2 regions of the Streptomyces sp. NPDC033229 genome follow, and region 2 is predicted to be linked to the other one. Evidence: riboswitches for the same ligand, from Rfam matches in the RefSeq annotation. Region 2 holds a riboswitch; the other holds the start of a gene.

Region 1 (14,370 bases), on a different contig from region 2:
GCAGATCGTCGCCGTCACCGACCCGCTCACCGTGGGACTGAGGCGGCAGGCGATGGTCGGCATCAACGTCGAGGGCGATCTCGACCCGGTCGCCGACGCCCTGACCGCGATGGACGAGGTGGAGTACGTCGTCATGACCGCGGGCTCCTTCGATCTCCTCATCGAGATCGTCTGCGAGGACGACGACCACCTCCTGGAAATGATCAACAAGCGCATCCGGACCCTTCCGGGTGTGCGCTCCACCGAAAGCTTCGTCTACCTCAAGCTCCGCAAGCAGACCTACACATGGGGAACCCGATAGCCGTGAGCAAGGACCTCTCCCAGACGGCGTACGACCACCTGTGGATGCACTTCACCCGCATGCAGTCGTACGAGAACGCCCCCGTGCCGACCATCGTCCGCGGCGAAGGCACATACATCTTCGACGACAAGGGCAAGCGCTACCTCGACGGTCTCGCGGGGCTCTTCGTGGTCCAGGCCGGCCACGGCCGCGTCGAGCTCGCCGAGGCGGCCAACAAGCAGGCGCAGGAACTGGCCTTCTTCCCCCTGTGGAGCTACGCCCACCCCAAGGCCATCGAGCTGGCGGAGCGGCTGGCGAACTACGCGCCGGGCGACCTGAACAAGGTCTTCTTCACCACCGGCGGCGGCGAGGCCGTCGAGACCGCCTGGAAGCTGGCGAAGCAGTACCACAAGCTCACGGGCAACCACACGAAGTACAAGGTCATATCCCGGGCCGTCGCCTACCACGGCACCACCCAGGGCGCCCTGTCCATCACCGGCCTGCCGGCGCTGAAGGCCCCCTTCGAGCCGCTGGTCCCCGGTGCCCACAAGGCCCCGAACACCAATCTGTACCGCGCGCCGATCCACGCCGACGACCCCGAGGCCTTCGGCCGCTGGGCCGCCGACCAGATCGAGCAGCAGATCCTCTTCGAGGGCCCGGACACCGTCGCGGCCGTCTTCCTGGAGCCCGTGCAGAACGCGGGCGGCTGCTTCCCGCCGCCCCCCTGCTACTTCCAGCGGGTGCGCGAGATCTGCGACCAGTACAACGTGCTGCTCGTCTCGGACGAGGTCATCTGCGCCTTCGGCCGTCTCGGCACGATGTTCGCGTGCGACAAGTTCGGCTACGTGCCGGACATCATCACCTGCGCCAAGGGCATGACCTCCGGCTACTCCCCGCTCGGCGCCACCGTCGTCTCCGACCGCATCGCCGAGCCGTTCTACAAGGGCGACGCGACGTTCCTGCACGGCTACACCTTCGGCGGCCACCCGGTCTCCGCGGCGGTCGCGCTCGCCAACCTCGACATCTTCGAGCGCGAGGGCCTCAACCAGCACGTGCTGGACAACGAGTCGGCGTTCCTGTCGACCCTGTCCAAGCTGCACGACCTGCCGATCGTCGGTGACGTCCGGGGCAACGGCTTCTTCTACGGCATCGAACTCGTGAAGGACAAGGCCACCAAGGAGTCGTTCACCTCCGAGGAGTGCGAGCGGCTGCTCTACGGCTTCGTGTCGAAGAAGCTCTTCGAGAACGGTCTGTACTGCCGGGCCGACGACCGCGGCGACCCGGTCATCCAGCTCTCGCCGCCGCTGACCGCCGACCAGTCGACGTTCGACGAGATCGAGCAGATCGTCCGCGGCGTCCTCACCGAGGCCTGGACGAAGATCTGACCGGACGGGATCCGACCGGGCCGTCGGCCCCGCTCCGATCCGGACCCGACGGGCAGCCCACCGGCCCGTCCCCGGCCGTGGTCCCCCGCGCGCACCCCCACACCCCACCACGCGCGCGGGGGACCACGGTTTTCCGCGTGTCCCGGCGTCCCCGGCAGCCCGGCCCGTCCCGGCCCGCGCGCCGTCGCACCTCCGCTCGCGCGTGCCGCGCGGATGCGCTCCGACGGGCTCCGGCTCGAAAACGACCCTCCGGGATGAGCCCGACCGGAGGAAACTGGGCCGCTCCAGCGTCGAGCCTGGGCGGAGGCTAGGATCCCCGTTCCGTACGGTGCCAGTGACCCAATGGCCTCCCGGTTCGTTCACCCGGACAGGGGAACGGACCCTTCAGCGACCCGAGGTGCTCGACATGGTGGCCCCGCCGGACAACGACGTGCTCTGGGCACGCGGTCTGCATTACGCCTACAGCGGTTCCCCCGCTCTCGCCGGTGTCTCCATCGGCGTCCGCGAAGGCGAGATCCTCGCCGTCACCGGGCCGCGCGGCTCCGGGAAGTCCACACTCCTCAAGTGCCTCTCGGGTCAGCTCGTGCCCGACCCCGGCGAGGTGTGGTTCAACAGCGCGCCCGTGCACACCCTCTCCCGCGCCGCACGGGAGCGGCTGCGCCGCGAGCGGTTCGGCTGGATCGGCAGCGAACCGCACCTGCTGCCCGAGCTGACCGGCTGGGAGAACGCCGCCCTGCCGCTGCTGGCCCGCGGCATCGGCCACCGTGCCGCCAAGCGGACCGCCGGGGAGTGGCTGGAGCGCCTCGACGTCGGCGACTGCGCCCGCAAGCGCCCCAAGGCCATGCTCCAGGCGCAGCGCCAGCGGATCGCCATCGCCCGGGCCCTGGCGGGCGAGCCGACCGTGGTCTTCGCGGACGAGCCGACCGCCCCACTGCACACCACCGACCGGGCCCAGGTGCTGCGCACCCTGACCACCGCCGCCCGCTCGCACCAGATCACAGTCGTCCTCGCCACGCTCGACGACGAGAGCGCCACCCTCGCCGACCGCACGGTCAGCCTGACCGACGGCCGCCGGGGCGGCGCGATCCCGGCGCCCGAGTCGCCGGGCGGAGAGGGCAGGGCCGCGTGCTCAGTCTCCGCCTAGCGCGCGGCGCGCACCCGCTCGTCCTGCTGCGCCGGCTGCTGGTCGCCGCCGCCGCGGCGGGAGTCGGCTTCCTGCTGCTGTGCACCCTGGGGCACGCGGTGGCCCACCCGAAGGAGGCCGAGGGCTCGGTCGTGCGGCTCCTGTGGTGTGTGGTGCCGCTGGCCGCCGTGGTGCAGTTCGCCGTCGCCGTCGCCCGCACGGACCCGGCCACCCGCCTCCGGGAGGGCCTGGACGCGGTGGGCCTCGGGCCCGTGGCGCTCTCGCTGCTGGCCGCCGTCTCGACGGCGCTCTCCTGCGCCGTCGGCAGCTGCGCCGCGCTGCTCGTCTACCTCGAACTGCGCGGCAATCTCCATCTGACGTCGCTGAGCGGCTCCGCGACCAAGCTGCTGGACGGGGGCGAGCCCCTGCCGTGGGCCGCGGTCCTGACCCTGCTGTCCCTGCTGCCGGTGCTGGCGGCCGCGGCCTGCGCGGTCATGCTGCGCCCCGGCGACCAATCCCCGGAGGGCCCGCGGGCCGACGACACCTCACCCGCCGTCAAGGCACCCGAGCCCAGGCGCACGTACAGCGGCCTGCCCTGGGGCGTCGCCGTGATCGCCACCGGCCTCGCCCTGGAGGCCTACGCGAGTAACGGATCGGCACCCCCCGCCGAAGCGCTGCTGAATCTGCCCGGCCGGGCCGACGGCGCCTCCCCCGGGCTCGTCGGCGGTTGGCTGCTCGCATGCCTCGGCTTCTGCCTGGCCGGACCGGGGCTGACCCACTGGTGCGGGGTACTGCTGTCGGCCGGCCGACCCGGACCCGTACGACTGCTGGCCGGGCGCATACTGCAGGACGCGGCGCCACGGCTCGGCCGCCCGCTCGGTGTGCTCTGCGCCGTCGCCTCGGGCGCCCTGGTAGCCGTCGAGCTGTACGGCGCGGCCTGGGAGCCCTCCGGCGCGCGCCCCTTCGGCCCGCTCACCGGTCTCGGCGCGGCGCTCGTCATGGCCTGCGTGACGGCCACGGCGCTCACCGCGGCCCTGGACACCCGGCAGTCCCGCGCCGACACCGCGGCGACGCTGCTGCGGCTGGGCATCCCCGCCTCCCTGCTGCGCAGTGCGGCCGCCGTGCGGACCTGCGCGCTGGTGGCCGTGATGGCCCCGCTGACCTGGGTGGTCGGGGAGTTGGCGGTCATGCCGCTGACCAAGTGACGGCGGAGCTGCCGCCGAGGGGCGGGCGGGCCGTCGTCGCGACGTCCCGCCCGGGGCAAAGGCCGGGGCAAAGGCCGGGGCAAAGGCCGCAAGCGACCCATGGCCAGGGCCTAGCATGGCCGGATGCAGCCGAATGCCCCTCGCCCCGCCGGTCTCCCCGCTGAATCCCCCCTCGATTCCCCCGCCGGCTCCCCCCTCGGCTCCGACCGTGAGATCGAGAGCCTGGAGGAGTTCGACCGGGTCGTCGCCTCGGGCTCGCTCGGCGGATACCGCGTGCAGTCCGTCGATCTGACGGCCCGTACGGCCGAGCTGGCGGCCGTGGACACCATGGAGGCCGTGTTCCTCGGGTGCCCGATGGAGCCCGAGGCGGCCGCGAAGCTGCGGGCCGGAGGCGCGCTGGTCTTCCCGCCGGTGCCCTTCCTGCCGTTCAACCCCTACCGGGCCACGCTCTACCGCCCGGAGGAGCTGTTCGAGGGCCTGGAGAAGGGCTATGAGAACACCCCCGACGCCCTCGCGTACGCGTGGTTCGAGAGGACGAAGTCGGACGGCGACATATTCGCCTCCATGCTGCGCAGCATCCACGACGACGCCGTGTCCGACGCGTTGGACGAACTGCTGGCAGGCCGGCGCGTCGTGGGCGTCATGGGCGGTCACGCCCTGGAGCGCGGTTCCGCCGGGTACGCCGGGGCGGCCCGGCTGGGCCGGACACTGGCACGCGAGGGCCTGACCGTCGCCACCGGCGGCGGGCCGGGCGCCATGGAGGCCGCGAACCTCGGCGCGTACGCCGCGCCCCTCGCGGACACCATGTTGGACGAGGCCCTGTCGCTGCTGGCCGGCGTCCCGCACTTCACGCCCTCGGTCGCCGAGTGGGCGGCCGCCGCGTTCGCCGTGCGCTCGGCCTTCCCCGGCGGCGGGGCCTCGGTGGGCATCCCCACCTGGTTCTACGGACACGAGCCGCCGAACGCTTTCGCCTCGCACCTCGCGAAGTACTTCGCGAACGCCACCCGCGAGGACGGCCTGCTCGCCCGCGCCAATGCCGGCGTGGTGTTCCTGCCGGGCGCGGCGGGCACCGTGCAGGAGATCTTCGACAACGCGACGCCCAACTACTACCAGTCGCGCGGCGAGCCGACCCCGATGGTGCTGGTGAACCGCGCGCACTGGACGCGCGAGCTCCCGGCCTGGCCCCTGCTGGAGGCGCTGGCGGCCGGACGGCCGATGGCCGGACGCATCGCGCTGGTCGACTCGGTCGACGAGGCACCGGCGGCGCTGGCGCGGCTCACGGCGGGGTCACGGTGAGCGGCGGGCGCGGCCACCGGCGGCCCGCGGCGCCCCCGCGCACAACAAGTCCTTGACTATTTCTTGACCCAAGGCAACTTCCACGCCGAAAAACGCGTCTGCTTCAGGAGCACGACGGTTTATCAGGCGAACGGAGCTATTGGTGATCATCGGCCTTCTGACGGCTGTCGCGGCCTCGGCCTGTTACGGCACAGGCTCGGTCCTGCAAGCCGTGGGATCGCGCAAATCGGCCCGCCGGGAGGCCGCGGCGGCCTCCACGACGGGTACGACGCAGCATGGCGGCCCCAGCCTCTCCTCCACCGCCAAGGCCGCGGTGACCTGGGAGTTCATGGTCGGTACGGTGTTGGACTTCCTCGGTTTCGGACTCGGCGCGCTGGCCGCTCGCATGCTGCCGCTGTTCCTCTCCCAGACCGTCATCAGCGCCAACCTCGTCGTCACCGCCGTACTGAGCATCAAGCTCCTGGGCATCCGGCTGACCAAGCCCGAGTGGCTGTCGATCGGTGTCGTCTGCTCTGCGCTGGTGCTGCTGGCGACCGCCGCGGGCCACGAGGGCAGCGGCGACACCGCGCGCTCCACCCACTGGTGGCTGCTGATCATCTCGCTGGTGCTGATGATCGGCGGCACGATCGCCGTCCGTCTGCTGGGCTCGAAGTCCGCGATCCTCGCCGGTCTGCTGTCCGGACTCGGCTTCGGCGCCATCGGCGTGGGCGTGCGCATCCTCGACGGCATCGACCCGTTCGACCTGCCCACGCTGATCGCGGACCCGGCGCTCTACGCCATCCTCATATCGGGCACCATCGGCATGTACCTGCACACGGTCGCCCTGCAGATCGGCTCGGTCAACGGTGCCACGGCCGCCCTGGTCGTCGGCGAGACCGTCCTGCCCGGCCTCATCGGCGTGCTGATGCTCGGCGACACCTCCCGTGACGGCCTCGCCTGGATGGCCGTCGCGGGCTTCCTGCTGGCCGTGGCGGGCGCGGTCGCGGTCGCCTGGTACGGCGAACCGGAGAGCGTGGTGGTGCCGGAGTCCGAAGCCGGGGCACGGGACCTCGCACCGGCCCCGACGAAAACGGGCTGAGGGCCGCCACCGTCCACGGGAGAGCCCCCCGCACTGTCCTTGGCGACGGTGCGGGGGGCTCTCCCGTTCGGGCTCAGGCGGCGGAGCCGTCCTCGGCGGGAGAGAGCACCACCACGTCGTTCACATCGAAGCCGACGCCCACGTGGGCGTCCGGCTGTGGGGCGCCCCGCAGTTCGCACGCCGCCTCCAGCTCCGGCCCGTTCGGGGGCCGCAGCAGCACCACGACATGGTCGCCCCGGAACGTCCGGCCGGTGACGGTGCACGGCAGCCCCTCCCCCGCGGGCAGCAGCCGCACCCCGGCGGGGCGTACGAGCAGCCTGCACGGGCCCTGCCGCGTCCCCGTCGGCACCGGCACACTCCCCCACACGGTGTCGGCGCGCTCACCGCCGACCGTCGCCTCGACCACGTTGTCGAAGCCGAGGAAGCGGGCCACGAACTCCGACGCCGGCCGCTGCCACACCTCCAGCGGCGTCCCGGCCTGCGCGATCCGCCCCTCACGCATCACCACCACCCGGTCGGCGAGCGCGAAGGCCTCCCCCTGGTCGTGGGTGACGGCCAGCACCGTGGTGCCCAGCCGGCCGAAGAGCTGCCGCAGCTCGACCACGAGGCGCTCGCGCAGGCTCCGGTCGAGCTGTCCCAGCGGTTCGTCGAGCATCAGCAGCCGCGGCCGTGGCGCGAGCGCCCTCGCCAGGGCCACCCGCTGCTGCTCGCCACCGGACAGCGCCGCGACGGACCGCCGCTGCGCGCCCGGCAGGCCCACCATGTCGAGCAGCTCCGCGACGCGGCGCTCCGTCTCCGCGCGCCCGACCTTGCGCATCCGCAGCCCGAAGCCGACATTGCCGCCGACGTCCCGCTGCGGGAAGAGCTGGTGGTCCTGGAACATCAGGCCCACCCCGCGCCGATGGACGGGCACCTGGCCCTGGTCGGCACCGGAGAGGAAGACCCGCCCGGCGTCCGCGTGCTGCAGCCCCGCGACGACCCGCAGCAGCGTGGACTTCCCGCTGCCGCTCGGCCCGAGGACACACACCGTCTCGTGCTCGGCGACCTGAAGGTCCACCGCGTCCAGGGCCGTGCGCCCGCCGAAGCGGACCGTGACGCTGTCCAGGCGCAGCAGATCCTGTCGCAGCCGGTACATCTAGAACTCTCCCGAACGGTCGGTGCGCACGCGCTCCAGTACCAGCAGCGCCGCCGCGCACACCAGCATCAGGATCGTGCTGAGGGCCATGGCCTGGCCGTAGTTGATTTCCCCGGGGCGGCCGAGCAGCCGGGCAACGGCCACCGGCAGGGTGGGGTTGTCGGGCCGGGCGATGAAGACGGTCGCCCCGAACTCGCCCAGCGACACGGCGAACGCGAACCCCGCCGCCACCGCCAGGGCCCGCCCGACCAGCGGCAGGTCCACCTCGCGCCACGCGCGCAGCGGTGACGCCCCGAGCACCGCGGCCGCCTCGCGCAGCCGCGCGTCCACCGCGCGCAGCACGGGGAGCATGATCCGGACGACGAAGGGCACGCCCACCAGGGCCTGTGCCAGCGGGACCAGGATCCAGGACGAGCGCAGATCCAGCGGCGGCTCGTCCAGGGTGATCAGGAAGCCGAAGCCGACGGTCACCGCGGAGGTGCCCAGCGGCAGCATGAGCAGGGCGTCGAAGCCCCGTACGAGCCGTCCCGCCCGCCGGGTCAGCGCGGCGGCGGCGAGGCCGCCCACGACGACGGCGATGCCGGTGGCGGCCAGCGCGTAGGCCAGGGAGTTGCCGATGGCTTCCAGAGGGGCGACGACGAAGGTGCCGCCGTTGTCGTCCGCCGAGGCCAGGGCGCGGTAGAAGGCCAATCCGTAACCGTCGGGCCCCTCGAAGGAGCGCAGGACGAGCACGACGAGCGGCACCAGGATCAGCAGCGCCACCACGGCCAGCACCGACGCCAGGAGCGCCCATTGGGCCGCCCCCCGCGGGCGGCGGGAGGTGTGGGCCGCGTCGACCAGTTTCAGCGCGGATTCCCGCCGCCGCACCGTCCACGCGTGCACCCCCAGCAGTACGGCCACGGCCAGGAACTGCACGAGGGTGAGCACGGCGGCCGTCGGCAGGTCGAGCAGCCGCGCGGTCTGCTGGTAGATCTCCACTTCCAGGGTGGCGTAGCGGGGGCCGCCGAGGATCTGGACCACGCCGAAGGAGGTGAAGGTGAAGAGGAAGACCATGAGGGCGGCGGCGGCCACGGCGGGCGCGAGCGCCGGCAACGTCACCCGGCGCCAGGCGGCGAGGCGCCCGGCGCCCAGCACCCGGGCCGCCTCCTCCTGGCGGGGGTCGAGCTGTGCCCAGAGGCCGCCGACGGTCCGTACGACGACGGCGTAGTTGAAGAACACATGGGCCAGGAGGATCGCCCAGACCGTGGTGTCCAGGCGCATCCCCCACAGCTCGTCCAGCAGTCCGCCGCGTCCGAGCAGCGCCAGGAAGGCCGAGCCGACCACGACGGTCGGCAGGACGAAGGGGACAGTGACCACCGCCCGCAGCAGCTGCTTGCCGGGGAAGTCGAAGCGGGCGAAGACATAGGCGCCGGGGAGGGCAAGGGCCAGGGTCAGGGCCGTGGACGCGAGGGCCTGCCAGGTGGTGAACCACAGGACGTGGCCGATCCGCTCGTCGCCGAGTACCTCTGTGACGCGGGCGAACTGCCACCGTCCGCCGTCCTTGAGTCCCCGGGCCACGATGGCGGAGACCGGGTAGGCGAAGAACAGGGCGAAGAAGGCGACCGGCAGGGCCATCAGGCCGAGCCGGACCGCCGTCTGCCGGGAGAGCCTCTTCGGTCGCTTCGGGACGTGTCGCTTCGGGTCGTCTACTTCAGGACGAGCGAGGACCATGCCTTGACCCACTGGTCGCGGTTCTTGGCGATCTTCTCCGGGGCGAGGGTCGCGGGATCGGTGATCTTGGCACCGAACCTGGTGAATTCCTCGGGCAGCGCGGCGTCCCGGTTCGCCGGGTTGACGAACATCTGGAGCGGCATGTCCTCCTGGAACTTCTTGCCCAGCAGGAAGTCGATCAGAGCCTCACCGCCCTTGGTGTTCTTCGCGCCCTTCAGCAGCCCGGCGAACTCGGTCTGCCGGAAGCAGGTGCCCGTCGCGACGCCGGTCGGCCCCTCCTTGGGCAGCGGCTTCACGCCGAGCACCTCGGCGGGCGGGCTGGAGGCGTAGGAGACGACGAGCGGCTTGTCGCCCTTGGCCTTCTTGCCCGCGGCGGAACCGGAGAAGCGGTCGTTGTACGCCTGCTCCCAGCCGTCCACGACCTCGACGCCATTGGCCTTGAGCTTCTTCCAGTAGTCCTGCCAGCCGGCGTCGCCGTACTTGGCGACGGTGCCCAGCTGGAAGGCGAGCCCGGGGGACGAGGTCGCCGCGTTCTCGGTGACCAGGAGGTTCTTGTACTCCGGCTTGATCAGGTCGTCGAAGGACGCCGGCGGGCTGAGCTTGTGGCCGGCGAAGTACGCGCGGTCGTAGTTCACGCAGATGTCGCCGAAGTCGACGGGCGTGACCCGGTGCTGGCCGGCGTCGGCCTGCAGCTCCTTGGGGACCCGGTCCAGGCCCTTGGCCTCGTACGGGGCGAACAGGCCGTTGTCGAGCGCCCGAGACAGGAGGGTGTTGTCGACGCCGAAGAAGACGTCGCCCTGCGGGTGGTTCTTGGAGAGGACGGCCTGGTTGACGGCCGTCCCGGCGTCCCCGCTCTTGAGCACCTTGACCTTGTACCCGGTGGCCCGCGTGAACTCCTTGAGCACCGCGTCCGACGCGGCGAAGGAGTCGTGCGAGACGAGCGTGACGGTCTTCGAGCCGGAGCCGGAGTCGTCCGAGCCGCCGCAGGCGGCCAGCACGGGGACGCCGAGCGCGGCGATGACGGCCGCGCCGACGGCACGCCGGAAGGTGGTGTTCATGAGTGGGTTGACTCCCTACGCCGGTATGACCCGGATCAGGTCCGAGGGTCTGCGGCCTGTGCCGCACTCTCAGCGCTCTGCGCGCTCCCCTGTCGGATGTTCATTTGTGCGAGGTGTTCGCCTGGGCGAGTGGACAGTATCAGCGCTCGGCGGCGGCGAGCTGACCGCACGCTCCGTCGATCTCCTGGCCGCGCGTGTCACGGACCGTGACGGGCACGCCGTGCGCGGCGATGGCCTGGACGAACGCCCGCTCGTCCTCCGGGCGGGACGCGGTCCACTTCGACCCCGGGGTGGGGTTGAGCGGGATGAGGTTGACGTGCACGCGCTTGCCCTTGAGGAGCCGGCCGAGCAGGTCACCACGCCACGCCTGGTCGTTGATGTCCCGGATCAGGGCGTACTCGATGGAGATCCGGCGACCGGACTTCTCCGCGTACTCCCAGGCGGCGTCGAGAACCTCGCGGACCTTCCAGCGGGTGTTGACCGGCACCAGGGTGTCGCGCAACTCGTCGTCCGGCGCGTGCAGGGAGACCGCGAGACGGCACTTGAAGCCCTCGTCGGCGAAGCGCAGCATCGCGGGCACCAGGCCGACGGTGGAGACGGTGATGCCGCGCTGCGAGAGCCCGAGGCCGTCCGGCTCGGGGTCGGTGAGACGGCGGATCGCGCCGACGACGCGCTTGTAGTTGGCGAGCGGCTCGCCCATGCCCATGAAGACGATGTTGGACAGCCGCGCCGGGCCGCCGGGCACCTCGCCGTCGCGCAGGGCGCGCATGCCGTCGACGATCTGGTGCACGATCTCGGCGGTCGACAGATTGCGGTCCAGCCCGGCCTGACCGGTGGCGCAGAACGGGCAGTTCATGCCGCAGCCGGCCTGGGAGCTGATGCACATGGTGACCCGGTCGGGGTAACGCATGAGCACGGACTCGACCAGCGTGCCGTCGTGCAGTCGCCACAGGGTCTTGCGGGTGGTGTCGCTGTCGCACGAGATGTGCCTGACGACGCTCATCAGCTCGGGCAGCAGCTCGGCCGCGAGCTTCTCGCGGGCCGCCGCCGGGATGTCCGTCCATGCCGCCGGGTCGTGCGCGTAGCGGGCGAAGTAGTGCTGGGACAGCTGCTTCGCACGGAACGGCTTCTCGCCGATCGCGGCGACGGCCTCGCGGCGCTCGGCGGGGGTGAGGTCGGCAAGGTGCCGCGGGGGCTTCTTGGCCCCGCGCGGCGCGACGAAAGTGAGTTCTCCAGGTGCAGGCATGGTCCTACCAGTGTCGCAGACATACGGAGAGGGGCCCGCCGCCCTGTGGACAACGCACCCCTCACCGAAGAAACCGCAGGTAGGACCCCTGTCGCGACTCAGGTGCTGCCGACGAAGACGACCAGCAGCAGCCACACCACCGGGGCGGTCGGCAGCAGCGAATCCAGCCGGTCCATGATCCCGCCGTGGCCCGGCAGCAGGGCGCCCATGTCCTTGATGCCCAGGTCCCGCTTGATCATCGACTCGCCGAGATCACCCAGCGTGGCACTGACCGCGACCGCGAGGCCCAGCAGCAGGCCCTGCCACCACGCTCCCCCGTCGATCAGGAAGTGCGTGCACAGCGCGCCCGCCACCATGGCGAACGCCACCGCGCCGAGCAGCCCCTCCCGGGTCTTGCCGGGGCTGATGCGCGGAGCGAGCTTCTTCTTGCCGAACCGCCAGCCCACCGCGTAGGCGCCGGTGTCGCTGACCACCGTGAGCACCAGGAAGGTCAGCACCCTCCAGGCACCGTCGTCCGCGGCCAGCATCAGCGCCACGAAGGTGGCGAGGAACGGCACGTAGAAGGCCGCGAAGATACCCGCCGTGACATCGCGGAGATAGTCCTCCGGCGGCTCCGTCATGCGCCACACGAGCACCGCGAGCGCGGTGAAGGCCATGGCCACCCACGCGCCCTCGGCGCCGTTCACGAAGCCGGCGACGACCATGGCGGCGCCGCCGACCGCGAGCGGCACCAGAGGTGCCCGGATGGCCTTCTTCTCGGCCAGCCTGGAGGTCAGCTCCCACAGCCCGACGACCACGGCCACCACGATGACCCCGAGGAAGACGGGCTTGTAGATGAACAGGGAGGCGAGGATGACGGCGCCGAGGCCGATACCCACCCCTATCGCTGCCCGCAGATCGCGCCCGGCGCTCTTCTTCGCCGCGTTCGCCGTCTGGGGGGCAGCAGGCTCCTGCGGCCGGATGTCGGGCTCCTGTTCATCGCGGAACAGGGGGCCGCCGAAGTCAGCGGCCCCCTGATCACGGTCGTCCTGGTCTCCGCCTGCGTCGGGCACGATGGGCATGGGGCGAGTCTGCGCCGCGTAGGCCGCCTCGTGCACAGGACCCGCCGTACCGGCGGGTCCCTGGTCGGTGGACCCCCAAGAGCCGACGCGCGGCGGGGCCCCCCAGGATGCGTCGTTCATCAGACCTCGAGGAGCTCGGATTCCTTGTGCTTGAGCAGCTCGTCCACCTGAGCGACGTACTTCTGGGTGGTGTCGTCGAGCTCCTTCTCCGCGCGGCGCACCTCGTCCTCGCCGGACTCCTTGTCCTTGACGAGCTTGTCGAGGAGCTCCTTGGCCTTGCGGCGGATGGAGCGGATCGAGATCTTGGAGTCCTCGGCCTTGGTCTTGGCGACCTTGACGAACTCCTTGCGGCGCTCCTGCGTCAGCTCCGGGAAGGTCACCCGGATGATGTTGCCGTCGTTACTGGGGTTGACGCCCAGGTCGGAGTCGCGGATGGCCTGCTCGATGTTGCGCAGCGCGCTCTTGTCGAACGGGGTCACCACGGCCATGCGCGGCTCGGGAACCGAGAACGACGCCAGCTGGTTGATGGGCGTCAGCGCACCGTAGTAGTCCGCCACGATCTTGTTGAACATCGCCGGGTGCGCACGCCCCGTGCGGATCGCCGCGAAGTCCTCCTTGGCGACCACGACGGCCTTCTCCATCTTCTCCTCGGCCTCGAGGAGGATCTCTTCGATCACCACTTGCTCCTGGTGTTATCAGTAAGCAGAGCCTCGCCCCTGCGCGCGTCTTCTCCTGCACGGTGTCCGACCGGCAGGCAGTTGTCCATCCCCGTGCCGAGGTCTTCCCGCGGCCCGGAGTTGCCGCCCGGACCGGCACCTGGCCGGTACGGGCGGTTGTGCGAGCCCGTCAGGCCCGCGTGCTCTGGTCGCTCACCAGCGTGCCGATCTTCTCACCCTTGACCGCGCGGCCGATGTTGCCCTCGGCGAGCAGTTCGAAGACGAGGATCGGCAGCTTGTTGTCCATGCACAGGGTGATGGCGGTGGCGTCGGCGACCTTGAGGCCGCGGGAGAGGACCTCGCCGTATTCGAGGGCGTCGAACTTCACCGCGTCGGGGTTCTTCTTCGGGTCGGAGTCGTAGACCCCGTCGACACCGTTCTTGCCCATCAGGATCGCCTCGGCGTGGATCTCCAGGGCGCGCTGGGCGGCGGTGGTGTCGGTGGAGAAGTAGGGCATGCCCATGCCGGCGCCGAAGATCACGACGCGGCCCTTCTCCAGGTGGCGCACGGCGCGCAGCGGGATGAACGGCTCGGCGACCTGTCCCATGGTGATGCCGGTCTGCACCCGCGTCTCGATGCCTTCCTTGACCAGGAAGTCCTGGAGGGCGAGGCAGTTCATGACCGTGCCGAGCATGCCCATGTAGTCCGAGCGGGCCCGGTCCATGCCGCGCTGCTGCAGCTCGGCGCCGCGGAAGAAGTTGCCGCCGCCGATGACGACGGCGATCTCGTAGCCCTCGCGGACGACCGCCGCGATCTCCCGGGCGATGGCGTGCACGACATCGGGGTCGACGCCGAGCCCTCCGCCGCCGGCGAAGGCCTCGCCGGACAGTTTCAGCATGAACCGACGGCGCTTGCCGTGGTCGGTGCTCTCGTCGTCGGCGGCCTGTGGGGCGTCCGCACCCTGATTCATTGGAGATCTCCTCGTGCACATACGAAGAAGGCCATTGCCGGATGGGTCCTTATCAGATCCCTGTACGGCAATGGCCTCCTCGTCACATCAGCGGCCGGCCGGTGGACGGGCGGCTGCGTACGACCCTAGCGGGTCGCAGGTCATTCGCGTCCTGCTGACGGCTCAGG
Region 2 (14,370 bases):
CCCCCCCCCCCCCCCCCCCCCCCCCGCGCCCGCAGGGCGCTCGCCGCCGCAGGCGGCAAGGACGGCCCGCGGCCGAAGAGCCGCCGGACACGTCCTAGAACGCCGGCCGCTCCGGGTCGAAATCCGCCAAGCCCTCCGCGGGAGAAGACGCCTCGGCGAAGTGGCGGCGGGGGATGCGGCCCGCTCGGTGGGCCAGGCGGCCCGCCTGCACCGCGTGGCGCATGGCCTCCGCCATCAGGACCGGCTCCTGGGCGCGGGTCACGGCCGAGGCGAGCATCACCGCCGCGCACCCCAGCTCCATCGCCAGCGCCGCGTCGGACGCCGTGCCCGCGCCCGCGTCGAGGATCACCGGGACCTGGGCGCGCTCGGTGATCAGCTGGAAGTTGTGCGGGTTGCGGATGCCGAGGCCGGAGCCGATGGGCGAGCCCAGGGGCATGATCGCGGCGCAGCCGATGTCCTCCAGCTTGCGGGCGAGGACCGGGTCGTCGTTGGTGTACGGCAGGACGGTGAAGCCGTCGTCCACCAGGATCTCGGCGGCGTCCAGCAGCTCGATGGGGTCCGGCAGCAGGGTGCGCTCGTCGGCGATCACTTCGAGCTTGACCCAGTCCGTGCCGAGCGCCTCCCGGGCCAGCCGCGCGGTGAGGACCGCCTCGCCGGCGGTGAAGCAGCCCGCCGTGTTCGGCAGGACGCGGATGTCGTGCTTCTCCAGGACGGAGAGCACCGAGCCCCGCACACCGGCGTCCAGCCGGCGCATGGCGACCGTGGTCAGCTCGGTGCCGGAGGCGAGCAGCGCGCGCTCCAGCACGTCGAGGCTGGGCGCCCCGCCCGTACCCATGATCAGCCGGGAGGAGAACGCCGTGCCCGCGATGGTGAGCAGATCGTCTGCCATCGGTGCGGATCAGCCCCCCTGCACGGCGGTGAGGACCTCGACGCGGTCGCCGTCGCCGAGCGTCGTGGCGGGCCACTGGCCGCGGGGGACGACGGTCTCGTTGACGGCGGCGGCGACGCCCGCGCGCGCGGTGGTGAGGGCCGTCACGAGGCCGTCGAGGGTCAGCCCCCGGGGCACCTCGCGGCGCTCGCCGTTGACGTGGATGCCGACGTTGGCCTCGGGGCTGTCGGTGGGATCGGTGGGGTTCATGCGGGCAGCTCCTGGAGCGCGTTCGAGAAGCGTCGGGGGGAGAAGGGCAGGGCCGTCTCGGGCAGCCGTCCGGTGGTCAGCACCTCGGCCATCACCTCGCCGGTGAGCGGGGTGAGCAGGATGCCGTTGCGGTGGTGGCCGGTGGCCGTGAGCAGGCCGGGCAGCTCGGTCGGGCCGAGCAGGGGAGCGTTGTCGGGGGAGCCGGGACGCAGCCCGGCGCGGGTCTCGACCAGGGGCAGCTCGGTGATGCCGGGCACCAGCTCGTGGGCGTCGCGCAGCAGCTCGTACACCCCGCCGGCGGTGACGGTGGTGTCCCAGCCGAGCTCCTCCGTCGTGGCGCCGACGACCAGCTCGCCGTTCTCGCGCGGCACCAGATAGACGGGGCCGCCGCGGACGACCGCCCGTACGGTCCGGGAGAGGAAGGGCGCGTACGGGCCGGGCACCCGCAACCGCAGGATCTGGCCCTTGACCGGGCGGACCGGGGGCAGGACGTGCTCGGGGAGCCCCGCGAGACGGCCGCTGTGGCTGCCCGCGGCGAGCACGGTCGCCCCGGCGGCGACCCGGGTGCCGTCGGCGAGCTCCGCCCCGGTGGCGCGCTCCCCCGTGACGTCGACGCGGACGGCCTCCGCCCGGTGGAAGCGCACCCCGGCCCGCTCACAGGCGATGAGCAGGGCCTTCGCGAGTCGCCGGGGATCGGTCTGGTGGTCGCCGTCCACCCGCAGACCGCCGCTCACCCCCGGCGCGAGCATCGGCTCCAGCCGACGGCACTCGCGCCCCGACAGCCACTGCGAGTCCAGGCCGGACCGCTGCTGGAGGGCGTGCAGCTCGCGCAGATGGGCGCGGTCGTCGGCGTCGAGGGCGACGGCGAGCGTGCCGCAGGCGCGATAGCCGGTGTCCTGGCCGCTCGCCTCCTCCAGCTCGGCCGTGAACGCCGGATAGCGCCGCGCGGAGGCCAGATTCAGGGCGAGCAGCCGCTGCTCGCCGTGGTGCAGCTCTGTCACGGCGGCGAGCATGCCCGCCGCGACCAGCGCCGCGCCGCCGCCGGGCGCGGGGTCCGCGACGACCGTGCGCAGACCGCGCTGCGCCGCGCGCCACGCCGTGACGAGACCGATGACACCGCCGCCGACGACGAGCACGTCGCAGACGGTGTCCGACGGCGTGCCCCGGCCTGGAGACATGGTGGAAGACGCGTGCATGGGCGTCCAGCCCCTCCCTTCGCCGGCATGACCCGGATCAGGTTCGTACGGTCGGAGGCCGTCCAGCCTCCCTCTCAGCCCGGTCGTCCGGGCTCCCGCGAGTGCTTTGCACCGCCACCCTAGTACGCGCCGCGAAACGACCGGAAGGGCGGCCGGACGGGGAGCCTCGTACCGTTCCGCGGCCTCCGGCGGCCAAACATCGTGACGCTGTGTCAGAGGTCTCCGCACCCGGTGCTCCGGTACGGCCCGGCCGCAGCCCTACAGTGATCGGGTGAGCGAGCACGGGAAAGCAGCGAAGACCTCCACCGAGCAGCGGATCGTCATCGTCGGCGCCGGGATGGCCGGGGTGCAGACCGCCGTCGCCCTGCGCGAGCAGGGCTGGCGCGGCGCGATCTCCGTTCTGGGCGCCGAGCCCCACCAGCCGTACGACCGGCCGCCGCTCTCCAAGGCCGTCCTGCTCGGCAAGGCGGAGGGGTCGGCCTTCGAGGTGGACTTCGAGTCGCTCGGCATAGAGCTCGAACTCGGGCGGGAGGTCACCGGCCTGCGCGCCGACGAGCACCTGCTGGAGACCGGGAACGGGCCCGTGCCGTACGACGTGCTGGTCATCGCCACCGGCGCCGAGCCCCTCGCCCTGCCCGGCAGCGAGGACGTGCCCGGGGTGCACCTGCTGCGCACCCTCGACGACGCCGAGCGGCTGCGCCCGGTGCTGGCCCGGCAGCACGACGTCGTGGCCGTCGGCGCGGGCTGGATCGGCGCGGAGTTCGCGACCGCCGCGCGCGAGGCGGGCTGCCGGGTGACGGTCGTGGAGGCCGCCGAGCTGCCGCTGGCGGGCGCCATGCCACCCGAGGTCGCCGTCCACATGTCCCGGTGGTACGCCGACAGCGGAGCCCGGCTGCTGACCGGCGCGCGCGTGGCCGCCGTGGAACCGGGCGCGGTGCTGCTGGCCGACGGCACCCGGCTCGCGGCGGACGCGGTGGTCGTCGGCATCGGGGCGCGGCCCGCGACGGGCTGGCTGGCCGGTTCGGGCATCGCACTCGCGGCGGACCACTCCGTCGTCACCGACGACCGGCTGCGCACGTCCCTGCCCGACGTCTATGCCGTCGGCGACTGCGCGTCCTTCCCCTCCGCCCGCTACGGCGAGCGGCTGCTCGTGCACCACTGGGACAACGCCCTCCAGGGCCCCCGGACCGTTGCCGCGAACATCGTCCACGGCCCGGCCGAGAGCCCGGTCTACGACCCGGTGCCCTACTTCTGGTCCGAGCAGTTCGGCCGCTTCGTGCAGTACGCGGGCCACCACGCGGCCGCCGACGAGCTCCTGTGGCGTGGCGACCCCGACGGCGCCGCCTGGACGGTGTGCTGGCTGCGCGCGGGCGTCCTGGTGGCCCTGCTCGCCGTGGGCCGCCCCCGCGACCTGGCCCAGGGGCGCAAGCTCATCGAGCGGGGCGCGGCCATCGACCGTGCGAAGGCCGCGGACGCGTCCGTGCCGCTGAAGTCCGCCGCTCTTTGACGTGCCGTTCGCCTGCCGGGCGGATCTTCGGCCGCGGGCCGTCTGTGCCGCCCGCGGCGGCGAGCGCCCTGCGGGCGCGTCCTCGATCGCCGGAAGGGCTTGTTTTTGACTGAGCTCAGCCAGAACAAGCCCGTCCGGCGATCGAGGAGGACGGTTCCGGACGCGGCTCGGGTCAACCCGGCTACCCACTGTCAGTCCTAGATGGCAGGCTTGTCCCGTGACCGAGATTGACGCAAAGATTGATGCTCTCGTCCCCGCCTGGCTCAACCTCCCCGACATCGCCGAAATTCTCGATGTCGAGGTGACGCGCGTCCGGCAGCTGGTCAAGGAAGGCCAGCTGATCGCCGTGCGCCGTGGCGAGAACCGAGTGCTCCAGGTGCCCGCCGACTTCGTCGGCGAGGGCAAGGTCGTCAAGGGCCTGGCCGGGACCCTGACGCTGCTGCGGGACGACGGCTTCAGCGACGAGGAAATGCTGGAGTGGCTGTTCACCCCGGACCCGACCCTGCCCGGGACCCCCGCGCAGGCGCTGCGCGAGAATCGTGGCACGGAGGTGAAGCGCCGCGCCCAGGCGCTCGCCGTCTGACGCGCCCGAAGGCGCCGTAGACGCGAAGTGAAAACCGTCCGGCGTACGGGCACGGGAGCCTCCCGTGCCCGTACGCCGCCGACCCGGGGGGACCCACGACATGTCCGTCACCGCACGCGAGCGGCTCGCCGACGCCCGGCTCTATCTGTGCACCGACGCCCGCAAGCGCCAGGGCGACCTGCCGGAGTTCCTGGACGCCGTGCTCGGTGACGGAGGCGTCGACATCATCCAACTGCGCGACAAGGGCATGGAGGCGGGGGAGGAGCTGGAGCACCTCGCCGTCTTCGCCGAGGCGGCCCGTCGGCACGGCAGGCTCCTCGCGGTGAACGACCGCGCCGACGTCGCGCACGCCATCCGCTCCGACGTCCTCCACCTGGGCCAGGGCGATCTTCCGGTGCCGGCCGCGCGGGCCGTCCTCGGCGACGACGTGCTGATCGGCCGCTCCACCCACGCCGAGGCGGAGGTGGCCGCCGCGGCCGTCGAGCCCGGCGTCGACTACTTCTGCACCGGCCCCTGCTGGCCGACCCCGACCAAGCCCGGCCGGCACGCCCCCGGCCTCGATCTGGTGCGCTACGCCGCGGCCCTGGAGACCGAGGGGCCCGGGCGGCCCTGGTTCGCCATCGGCGGCATCGACGCCGGCAATCTGGACGAGGTGCTCGAGGCCGGCGCCCGGCGGGTCGTCGTGGTGCGCGCCATCACCGAGGCGGACGATCCGGGCGAGGCCGCGGCCCGGCTCGCGAAGCGCGTGCGCGATTACGCCGGGTAACCCCACGGGGTGTGACCAGCAGCGCGACCGGCGAAGGGTCATGGAGCGCCCACGATATTTCCATGGAATGTCCAAGGTGTGGACAGTGGTCGGGCGAAAAGGGCATATCGAAAAAGATGGTTGGGGCCTCCGTCGGACCGCTGGTTAACTTGCCGGTATGGCCCTTGGCACTGCTTCCACCAGGACAGACCATGCGCACACGGTGCGTGAGCTACTCGCCCGCGGCGAGCGCTCGTATTCGTTCGAGTTCGCGGCCCCGAAGACCGAGAAGGGCGAGCGGACGCTGTGGAACGCCATTCGCCGCATCGAGGCCGTCGCACCCACATTCGTCTCCGTGACCTACGGCGCGGGCGGCTCCTCCCGTGAGGGCACCGTGCGGGCGACCGAGCGCATCGCGACCGACACCACCCTCACCCCCGTCGCGCATCTGACGGCGGTCAACCACTCCACGGCCGAACTCCGCAACGTCATCGGCCAGTACGCCGACGTCGGCATCCGTAACATGCTCGCCCTGCGCGGCGACCCGCCCGGCGACCCCATGGGCGACTGGGTGCGGCACCCGAAGGGCATCGACCACGCCGCCGACCTGGTGCGGCTCATCAAGGAGTCCGGCGACTTCTGCGTCGGCGTCGCGGCGTTCCCCGAGATGCACCCGCGCTCCACCGACTGGGAAACCGATATCCGGCACTTCGTGGACAAGTGTCGCGCGGGTGCGGATTTCGCCATCACCCAGATGTTCTTCTACCCCGAGGACTATCTGCGGCTGCGTGACCGCGTCGCGGCGGCGGGATGCGACACCCCGATCATCCCGGAAATCATGCCCGTCACGAATGTGCGCCAGATCGAACGATTCGCACAGCTCAGCAACGCGGCGTTCCCGCCGGATCTGGCGGAACGGATCCTCGCGGTCAAGGACGACCCGGCGGCTGTACGCTCGATCGGGATCGAGTACGCCACGCAGCTGTGCACTCGGTTGATGGCCGAGGAGATTCCCGGGCTGCATTTCATTACCCTGAACCACTCCACGGCGACTTTGGAAATCTACGAGAATCTGGGACTGCACCAGCGGTCCTGACGGCCGGCCCGCGAACGGCGGCCGCACGAGAGGGGCGTTAATGGGCTGGACGGTCCTCTACATCGCGTTCGGCGTCGTCGCGCTCTGGCTGCTGGGCGAGGTGTTGCTGCAGTACAAGGCGCGGTTGCGCTGGCGGCTTCTCGCCTTCGTCGGCTTCCTCGGCGTGGTCGTGGGCGTGCTCATCCCCTCCGTCGTGGTCATCGGGGTGGGCGCGATCGCCTTCGCCATCGGACAGACGTATGTGACGCTCTCCTTCCGCCGCGGCTTCTCCACCGGCTGGGCGATCCGCCGCGGCAAGGACGACGCCGTGGACGGCAAGGAGCCCGCCGGGTCCGCGGGAGCGGAGAAGACCCGGGCGGGCCGCCGACGCCGGGGCGGGGGCGCCGCTCCCCTCGCCGAGCCGACCCTCGAGGTCTCGGGTCTCGAAGTGCACCCGGTCCCCGAGGCCGACCCGGGCCCGGCCCTGCTGCCCAACGCGGCCCACCAGCCCGCCCCCGCGGCGTCGGACGAGGCCACCCCCGGCGCGTACGGCGGCTACGGCGACACCACCGGCTACGACCAGGGCCAGGACACGAGCGTCTTCGGCACCTACGACCCGTACGGCGGTCAGGCCTCCGACGCCCCCGGCACCCCCACTCAGGGCGAACAGGGCGGCCAGGGTGCCTATGCGGGCCAGTTCGACTACGGGCAGGGTCAGTACGCGCCCTACTCCGACCCCTACATCGGCAACCGCCAGCAGTCCTACGAGACCTACGAGGGCTACGGACAGCAGGACGCCTACGCCCAGCAGCAGTACGGCACGGCCGCGCCCGCCGGCTACCCCCTCGACGCGTACGGCATGCCGCAGCAGTACGACATCGACACCCCGCCCGGCGGTGTCTGGGTGCCGCAGCAACGCGACAACGACACCCCGCCGCCGCCGGCCGGGCAGCAGCCGCCCTACCCCGAGCAGTTGCCGGGCCACGGCTACGACGGTCAGCACTACCGCTACTGACGCACGGCCGGCGCCCACGTCGCCTCTCGCACCCGCCCGGCGGGTGCGAGAGGCGACGGCTCATTGCGAGCCGCGCCAGTCCGCGCCGGAGACGATGAGACCGGCGACCAGTGCCCCGGACATCCCGGCGTGGGCGAGCCCGCCGCCGGGGTGGGCGAAACCGCCCGCGAGGTGGAGACCGGGCACCGGGGTCGCGTTGCCGGGGCGCAGGAAGCGGCCGTCCGCACCCGCCAGCACCGGCGCGGGCACCCCGCCGCCCTCGGCCCCGAGGGCCGCTTCCGTATCGGCCGGAGTACGGACCTCCCGCCACAGCAGCCGCTCCCGCAGCCCCGGCACGGCCGCCGCGGCGGCGTCGACCATCCGGTCCGCGAAGCCCTCGGCAGTCGGCACGTCGGTCCAGTCGACGCGTCCGTGCGGTGCGACCGTGGCGCTGAGGGTGACGGCCTCATGCCCGTCGTCCGGGCGGGCGGCCGGATCGTCCGGACGCAGCACGGTCACCGTCGGCCGGTAGTCCGCCCGGCCCGAACCGGAACCCGCACCGCGCCCTGCGGCCGGCCGGTCGTCGTCACCGAAGACGGCCGCCAACTCCGCCGCCCGGTCGCCGGTGTGGACCACCGTACGGTGGACGACGCCTTCGGGCCGGGCCCCGCGCAGCGCGAGGAAGACCGTGAACCTGCCGGGCGGCACCGGGGCCTGGAACGTCGTGGCCGCGCCCGGCGCGATCCTCGCCAGCTGCCCGGGCGAGACCCCGGCGACCACCAGGTCCGCCTCGGCCACGCTCCCGTCGGCCAGCTCCACACCGGCGGCGCGCCCGTCCTTCTCCAGCAGCCGGGCCACCTCCGCCTCGAAGTGGAACTCCACCTTGCGGTCCCTGCACCGCTCGTACAGCGCGTCGGCGAGCGCCCGCACGCCCCCGCTCACATACCAACTGCCGAAGGTCTGCTCCATGTACGGCAGCACGGTCGCGCTGCCGGGGGCGCGGCGCGGGTCCAGCCCGTACGCCAGGGCGTGGCTCTCCAGGAGGGCGGCCAGCCGTGCGTCCCCGAGCTCCCGCTCCGCGACGGACGCGAGGGTGACCGGGACGCGCCGCCTGAACAGAACGCGCTTGCGCACCGCGGGATAGGGATCCCGGCCCAGGGCCGTCCGGTCCTCGCGCAGCGGCTCCTCCAGCAGCGGCCGCCGGGTCGCGTCCCAGACCTCGCGCGCCCGGTTGACCAGGTCGCTCCAGCGCTCGCCCGCGCCGGGGCCGATGGCGTCGTCCAGCGCCTGGACGACGCCGGCCCGGGAGGCGTTGGGCAGCGAGACGTCCGTGCCGTCCGCGAAGACGTGCCGGCTCGCCGGGTCGACCTGGGCCAGACCGACGCACCGCTCCAGCGGCTCCTTGCCCGTCTTGACGAACAGGTCGCGGTAGACGGCGGGCAGATGCAACAGCCCCGGCCCCGTGTCGAAGACGAAGCCGTCCTTCTCGAGGCGCCCCACGCCGCCCCCGTGCGTCGCCGCGCGCTCGTACACCGCCACCCGGTGGCCCGCGACGGCCAGCCGGGCGGCGGCTGCCATCGCGCCCATCCCGGCGCCGATCACCACAATCCGTGCCATGCCAGTGACTGTATCCGGCGGCACCGACAACACCGACAACACGGCCCGGCACCTGCCCCGGGCCGTCCGGCCGCTCCCGCCGACCGCCGCCGCCGGGGGTGAACGCTCAGGCGTGAGTACACGTACTCAGTACCGGAGATGAGTAGCTGCGCGGATGGGACGGGGCCCGCTCGGAAGGAAGAGTGGTGCCCACGGAAGAGCCGGAGCGCCGGACCGCCGACACGGGGCGGCGGAACGGGACGACGGCTCGGCCGTGACGGGGGAGAACCGGGTCTCCACGGGGGAAACGCGGAGGCCCGGGGAGCACGGGGGAAGTACGGGGGAACACTGTTCCGGTGCGGGCCGAGGGGGATCGGACCGCACCGGAACAGCGCCGTTTCCGCCCGGTGCCCGCCCGTTCGAGGCCGCTCCCGTCAGCGGCCGGCGCCGCCGACCCGTCCCTGCAGCAGCCGTGACAGCGCCGAGTGCACCTCCTCGACCGACCGCTCCGGCTGGTACGACTGCCAGTCCAGGGCCGCCACCAGCACCATCCCGAACAGCGCCGACGCCGTCAGCGGCACGTCGATCTCCGGGCTCAGCTCACCGGCGGCGACCGCCTCCCGCAGCACGGACTCGATGACCGCGATCGCCTTCTGCCGCACCTGCATCAGCGTCGACTGCCAGGCCCGGTTGGTGCGCCACAGTTCGGCCACGTACAGCTGGGTGAGCGCCGGATAGCGGGAGATGAAGTCCAGCCCGGCCCCGATCATCGCGTCCAGCGCGTCGACCCTGCGGCCGCCGCGCTCGGCGCTCTCGTCGGCCGCCCGCTGCAGGGAGTCGGCCAGCAGCTCGATGCCGTGCCGCAGCAGCTCCTCGAACAGCACGGACTTGCTGGCGAAGTTGTAGTAGACCGTGCCCTTGGCGACCCCGGCCCGTTCGGCGATCTCGTCCACCGTGGTGGAGGAGAAGCCCTGCTCGGCGATGAGGGTGACCGCCGCCTCGAAGAGCTTCCGCCGGGTGTTCTGACGGCGCGTACCGCTGCTGTCCATGGGGATGATTCTCCCTGCCGACGAGGTGGCGTTGCTCACAGGGCTCATCCGGCTCACAGGCTCAGCTCCGGGTGCAGCCGGTCCACCGTCCAGACCTGCTTGCGCCGGGCCGTCCACGCGGTGAGCGTCAGCGCGCCCAGCGTGAACGCGGCCAGCACGCCGCAGGCCCGCCACACCGGGCCGGGGCCGCCGCCGGTGATGAGGTGGCGCAGTCCGTCCACCACGTAACTCATCGGCAGGAAGGGGTGGACGGCGTTGAAGAACCCCGGGCTGGTCTGCACCGGATACGTGCCGCCCGCCGACGTCAGCTGGAGCATCAGCAGCGCCAGGACGAGAATGCGCCCGGCCGGACCGAAGCGGGCGCCCAGCCACTGCACGATCGCGGCGAAGCACGCGGTGACCAGGACCAGGAAGCCCATCGTGGCCGCGGCGCGCGGCAGTTCCAGCCCGAGCAGCCAGTGCAGCACGGCCAGCAGCGCGCCGGCCTGGAGCACTCCGATCGCGGCGACCGGCAGCCAGCCCGCGAGGGCGATCCGCCAGCCGCCCGCACCGATGGCGAGCGCCCGCCGGTTGAGCGGCTGGATCAGCATGTAGGCGACCATCGCCCCCACCCAGAGGGAGAGCGGGATGAAGTAGGGCGCGAAACCGGTGCCGTAATTGGCCGCCTTGTGCGTGGCCTCGGAGGCCAGCGCGACCGGGTCGGCCATCACCCGGGTGCGGGCGTCACGCTCCTTCCTGCCGTAGTCGGGGATCCGGTCGACGCCGTCCCGCAGCCCGTCGGCGAGTTCGGCGGAGCCGTCGGAGAGCTTGAACATGCCGCCCTGGAGGGTGCCCGCGCCCTCGCGCAACTTCCCGATCCCGCCGTCCAGATCGCCGACGCCCGCCTTGGCGGTGCCGAGTCCGGTGTGCAGCCTCCCGGCCCCGGAGTGCAGCGCCCCGGCGCCCTCGGCGACCTTCCGCGCGCCCGCGTCGAGGGCGTTGACCTTGCGCACGGCACCGTCGATGTCCCGGGCGAGGTGCGGGGCCTCCTCGGCGAGCCGCACGGCGTAGGTGTGGAGGGTGTCCAGCGTGCCCGGCAGCCGGTCCAGTGCGCCGTTCTCGTTGTGGACCAGCGCGCTCAGGGCCGCGGCGCCGTCCGCCGACTTCCCGGCGGCGAACACCGCTTTGCGCAGCTCCGGGCAGACGGCATCGGGAGCGGCCGGCTTCTCGCTCCCGCACGACTTGTCGTATACGGCCGCCAGGGCGTCCGCGGCGCGGCGGCTGCTCTCGGCGAGACGGGCGGCGGTGGCGGGGGAGGGCAGGTCGTCCAGGTGGTCCCGCAGCGTCTTCGTCTCCCTGGCGACGACGCGGGCGGTGCGGCCGATCGCCTCGGCGTTCTCCTTGACGAAGGCGCCCTCCTTCGCCGCGGCGCCGTTGACCTTGTCGGCCAGTTGCCGGGTGCCGTCCGCGACCTTCCGCGCGCCCGTGGCCAGCTCCTGGGACTTGGTGTCCAAGGTGCCCGCCCCGGTGTGCAGTTCGTCCACGCCCTCCTGGAGGTCGCCGCTGCCCTTCTTCGCGTCCGCCAGCCCCTTTTCGAGGTCGCCGGCGCCCTTCTTCGCCCTGCCGATGCCGTCGTCGAGCTTCCCCGCCCCCTCCGCGGCCTTCGCCGTCCGGTCGTGGAGGTCGGAGAAGGAGACGAAGATCTTGTCGTAGAAGGACCGCGAGGTCTTACGGGAGGCGGCCGCCCGTACCTCGGAGAAGACCGTGCGGGAGATCTGGCCGACGATGTAGTTGTTGGAGTCGTTGGTCCGCACCTGGAGCGCGCCCGTCCGCGGGGTCCGGCCCGAGCTGGAGGCGACCTGCGCGCTGAAGTCGGCGGGAACGGTCAGCGACAGGTAGTACGTGCCGTTCTCGACGCCCTTGCGCGCCGCCTCGGCGCTCGTCTCGTGCCACTGGAACGACTTGCTGTCGCGCAGCCCCTTGGCGATCGTGTCGCCCGCGGTGAGTCTCTGCCCGTCCACGGTGGCGCCCCGGTCGGCGTTGACCAGGGCCACGGGCACCTTGTCGAGGCGCCCGTAGGGATCCCAGAAGGACCACAGATACAGCGCGCCGTAGAGCAGCGGCAGCAGCAGGAGCGCGACGAGTGCCGCGCGGGGGAGCCGTCCCCTGCCGAACCGCCTCAGCTCAAGCGCGGCCAGTTTCGGTGAGCGCATCCGCCGCGTCCTCCTTGTCACTGGTGTCCGTGCCCGCTTCGTGGCAGGCGGTCGGGACGACGACCGTGGCCTCGGGCGGTGCCGTGCCGCACACCGCGAGCACGGTCGTCCCGGCGTCGGCGACCGACCGCAGCAGCGCCCACGCGCGCGTGCGCTCCGCGTCCGAGAGCTTGAGGTCGGTGTCGTCCACGGCGAGCAGCCGTGGACCGCCGATCAGCGCGAGGGCCACCGACAGCCGCAGCGACTCCAGCCGCTGAAGGTCCCGTACGGCCGTGCGGTCGTCTTTGGGCAGGGCCGCCGGGTCCAGCCCGGCGGCCGCCAGTGCCCCCTCGACGCGGGCCGCGGCCTCCGCCGTCCGCTCGGCGCGCGACCGCAGCAGACCGCGCAGCGGGCCGCCGAACCGGCGGCGCAGCAGCGCTCGTTCGCGCAGGTGCTCGGCGACGGTCAGCGAGGTGTCGAGCTCGGCGACGCCGGGTACGTGCGCGAGAGCGCTGATCCGCCGGACCGCCGCCATGTTCCTCCGGTGCGCGCCGCGGCCCGTCCCGGACAGCGGCAGTCCGGCGACCTCGGCCCGGCCGGCGCCGGCCCGCATCCGGCCGGTGAGCGCGAGCAGCAGACAGGTGCGGCCCGAGCCGGAGGGGCCCTCGACGGCGACGAGCGCGCCGGGCGCGGCCGTGACGTCCACGTCACGGAAGGCCCAGCCGCGCGGACCCCGGACGCCGAACCCCTCGGCCCTGACGGCGGCCCCGGGCGGGGCGTCGGTCGGCGGAGCGCTGTTCACACGAACCTCCCGTACCAGAAGCTGCACTGACCGGTCAGTGCAAAAGCATGCGGGGGAAGCCCCCGCGCCCGTCAACCACGGACGGAGGTTTTCGGCCGGACTCCTGGCCTCCACTGCCCGCGACCGACCGCGCCAACTGCCCCCAGGCACGGTGTTCGTGCAGGCCAGGGCGATTGTCAGTGGTGTGCCCCACGATGGGGGCATACGGCGGCTCCGCCCGCGTGCGGACCGCCCCCGACGAAGGAGGTTCGTCATGGCCGGTAGCGCGAGCGACGTCCGTCCCGTCCCGCCCCTCCAGCCCGTCCCGCGCCGCGCGGCGACCCCGCCCGCGGCCCTCGACCTGCTCGACCAGGCCCAGCACGGGCTGGCGGAAGCCGCCACGCTGCAAGCCCCGCACGAGCGGTACGCCACCGCGCACCTCGCCGCCCTGCGCGCGGCGGCCGCCGTCCTCGCCGTGCGGGGCCGCCCCGAGACCTCCGAGCGGCGTCGCCGGAGGATCCGCAGCGCCTGGGAGGTCCTGCCGGAGGTCGCCCCCGAACTCGCCGAGTGGAGCGCCCTGTTCGCCTCCGGCGCCCCCCGCCGGGCCCGCGCGGAGGCGGGCATCCGCTCCGCGGCGAGCCGCCGGGACGCGGACGATCTGCTGCGGGACGCCGCGGATTTCCTGCGGATCGCCGAGGGGGTGTGCTGCCGCTAGCGCCTGTCCGGCGGATCTTCGGCTGCGGCCCGTCTGTGCCGCCTGCGGCGGCGAGCGCCCTGCGGCGGCGAGCGCCCTGCGGCGGCGAGCGCCCTGCGGGCGCGTCCTCAAACTCCCCCAGCTACCGCTGGGAGGTGCCGCCGGACGGGCTTGTTTGCGGGGCCCGAAGCGTCCGCTCCCGTGATCCGCGGGACACATTAGGCTGGGCACCGCCGAACAGTCCTTCGTCGCCGCCGCCGGGGCGGCGACACCGCGCCGAGGAGCCACCCGCCGTGTCAGACCCGCTGCGCCCCCGGGCGTCCCTCCGTACCGCCGTGGTCTGGGAGGTCCTGCGGGACGCCCTCGGCCGCCGGGCCAAGGCCGCCGGCGGGGACGCCGCGGGCGAGCTCGAGGTCCTCGACACCGGTGGCGGCTCCGGCTACTTCGCGGTGCCCCTCGCCCGTCTCGGACACCGAGTCACCGTCGTCGACCCCAGCCCCAACGCCCTGTTCGCGCTGGAGCGCCGGGCCGCCGAGGCCGGGGTCGCCGACCGGGTGCGCGGGGTCCAGGGCGACGCCCACGGCCTGTTCGACGTGGTCGAGCGCGGCGGCTACGACGCCGTTCTGTGCCACGGCGTGCTGGAGTACGTCGACGACCCCGCCGAGGGCATTCGCAACGCCATCGACGCGCTCCGCCCGGCCGGCACCCTCAGCCTGCTGGCGGCGGGCCAGGGCGGTGCCGTCCTCGCCCGGGCCCTCGCCGGTCACTTCACCGAGGCCCGGCAGATCCTTTCCGACCCGGCCGGCCGCTGGGGCGACGGCGACCCGGTCCCGCGCCGCTT

What was found. Region 2 has a riboswitch for thiamine pyrophosphate ahead of thiO (glycine oxidase ThiO). Riboswitches for the same ligand answer to the same signal wherever they lie in the genome.
Region 1: linked by a shared signal. The riboswitch ahead of ACZ53N_RS07130 (thiamine ABC transporter substrate-binding protein) and the one ahead of thiO (glycine oxidase ThiO) in region 2 are both predicted to bind thiamine pyrophosphate.

The regions. Positions count from the first base shown of each region.
Region 1 is NZ_JBVIQR010000005.1:137,245-151,614, reverse strand. It holds gene ACZ53N_RS07170 (Lrp/AsnC family transcriptional regulator) at 1-301, shown strand, start outside; gene ACZ53N_RS07165 (aspartate aminotransferase family protein) at 286-1,665, shown strand; gene ACZ53N_RS07160 (ABC transporter ATP-binding protein) at 2,072-2,809, shown strand; gene ACZ53N_RS07155 (hypothetical protein) at 2,791-3,993, shown strand; gene ACZ53N_RS07150 (LOG family protein) at 4,117-5,289, shown strand; gene ACZ53N_RS07145 (hypothetical protein) at 5,432-6,367, shown strand; gene ACZ53N_RS07140 (ABC transporter ATP-binding protein) at 6,441-7,502, opposite strand; gene ACZ53N_RS07135 (ABC transporter permease) at 7,503-9,116, opposite strand; gene ACZ53N_RS07130 (thiamine ABC transporter substrate-binding protein) at 9,188-10,270, opposite strand; TPP riboswitch at 10,266-10,371, opposite strand; gene rlmN (dual-specificity RNA methyltransferase RlmN) at 10,410-11,516, opposite strand; gene ACZ53N_RS07120 (phosphatidate cytidylyltransferase) at 11,615-12,697, opposite strand; gene frr (ribosome recycling factor) at 12,697-13,254, opposite strand; gene pyrH (UMP kinase) at 13,424-14,203, opposite strand; gene tsf (translation elongation factor Ts) at 14,366-14,370, opposite strand, start outside.
Region 2 is NZ_JBVIQR010000012.1:70,170-84,539, reverse strand. It holds gene ACZ53N_RS13545 (thiazole synthase) at 95-889, opposite strand; gene thiS (sulfur carrier protein ThiS) at 899-1,138, opposite strand; gene thiO (glycine oxidase ThiO) at 1,135-2,334, opposite strand; TPP riboswitch at 2,332-2,443, opposite strand; gene ACZ53N_RS13530 (NAD(P)/FAD-dependent oxidoreductase) at 2,672-3,841, shown strand; gene ACZ53N_RS13525 (Rv2175c family DNA-binding protein) at 4,059-4,424, shown strand; gene thiE (thiamine phosphate synthase) at 4,525-5,190, shown strand; gene metF (methylenetetrahydrofolate reductase [NAD(P)H]) at 5,348-6,265, shown strand; gene ACZ53N_RS13510 (hypothetical protein) at 6,306-7,259, shown strand; gene ACZ53N_RS13505 (phytoene desaturase family protein) at 7,320-8,855, opposite strand; gene ACZ53N_RS13500 (TetR/AcrR family transcriptional regulator) at 9,269-9,883, opposite strand; gene ACZ53N_RS13495 (YhgE/Pip family protein) at 9,937-12,075, opposite strand; gene ACZ53N_RS13490 (ATP-binding cassette domain-containing protein) at 12,047-12,856, opposite strand; gene ACZ53N_RS13485 (SAV_6107 family HEPN domain-containing protein) at 13,110-13,550, shown strand; gene ACZ53N_RS13480 (methyltransferase) at 13,823-14,370, shown strand, end outside.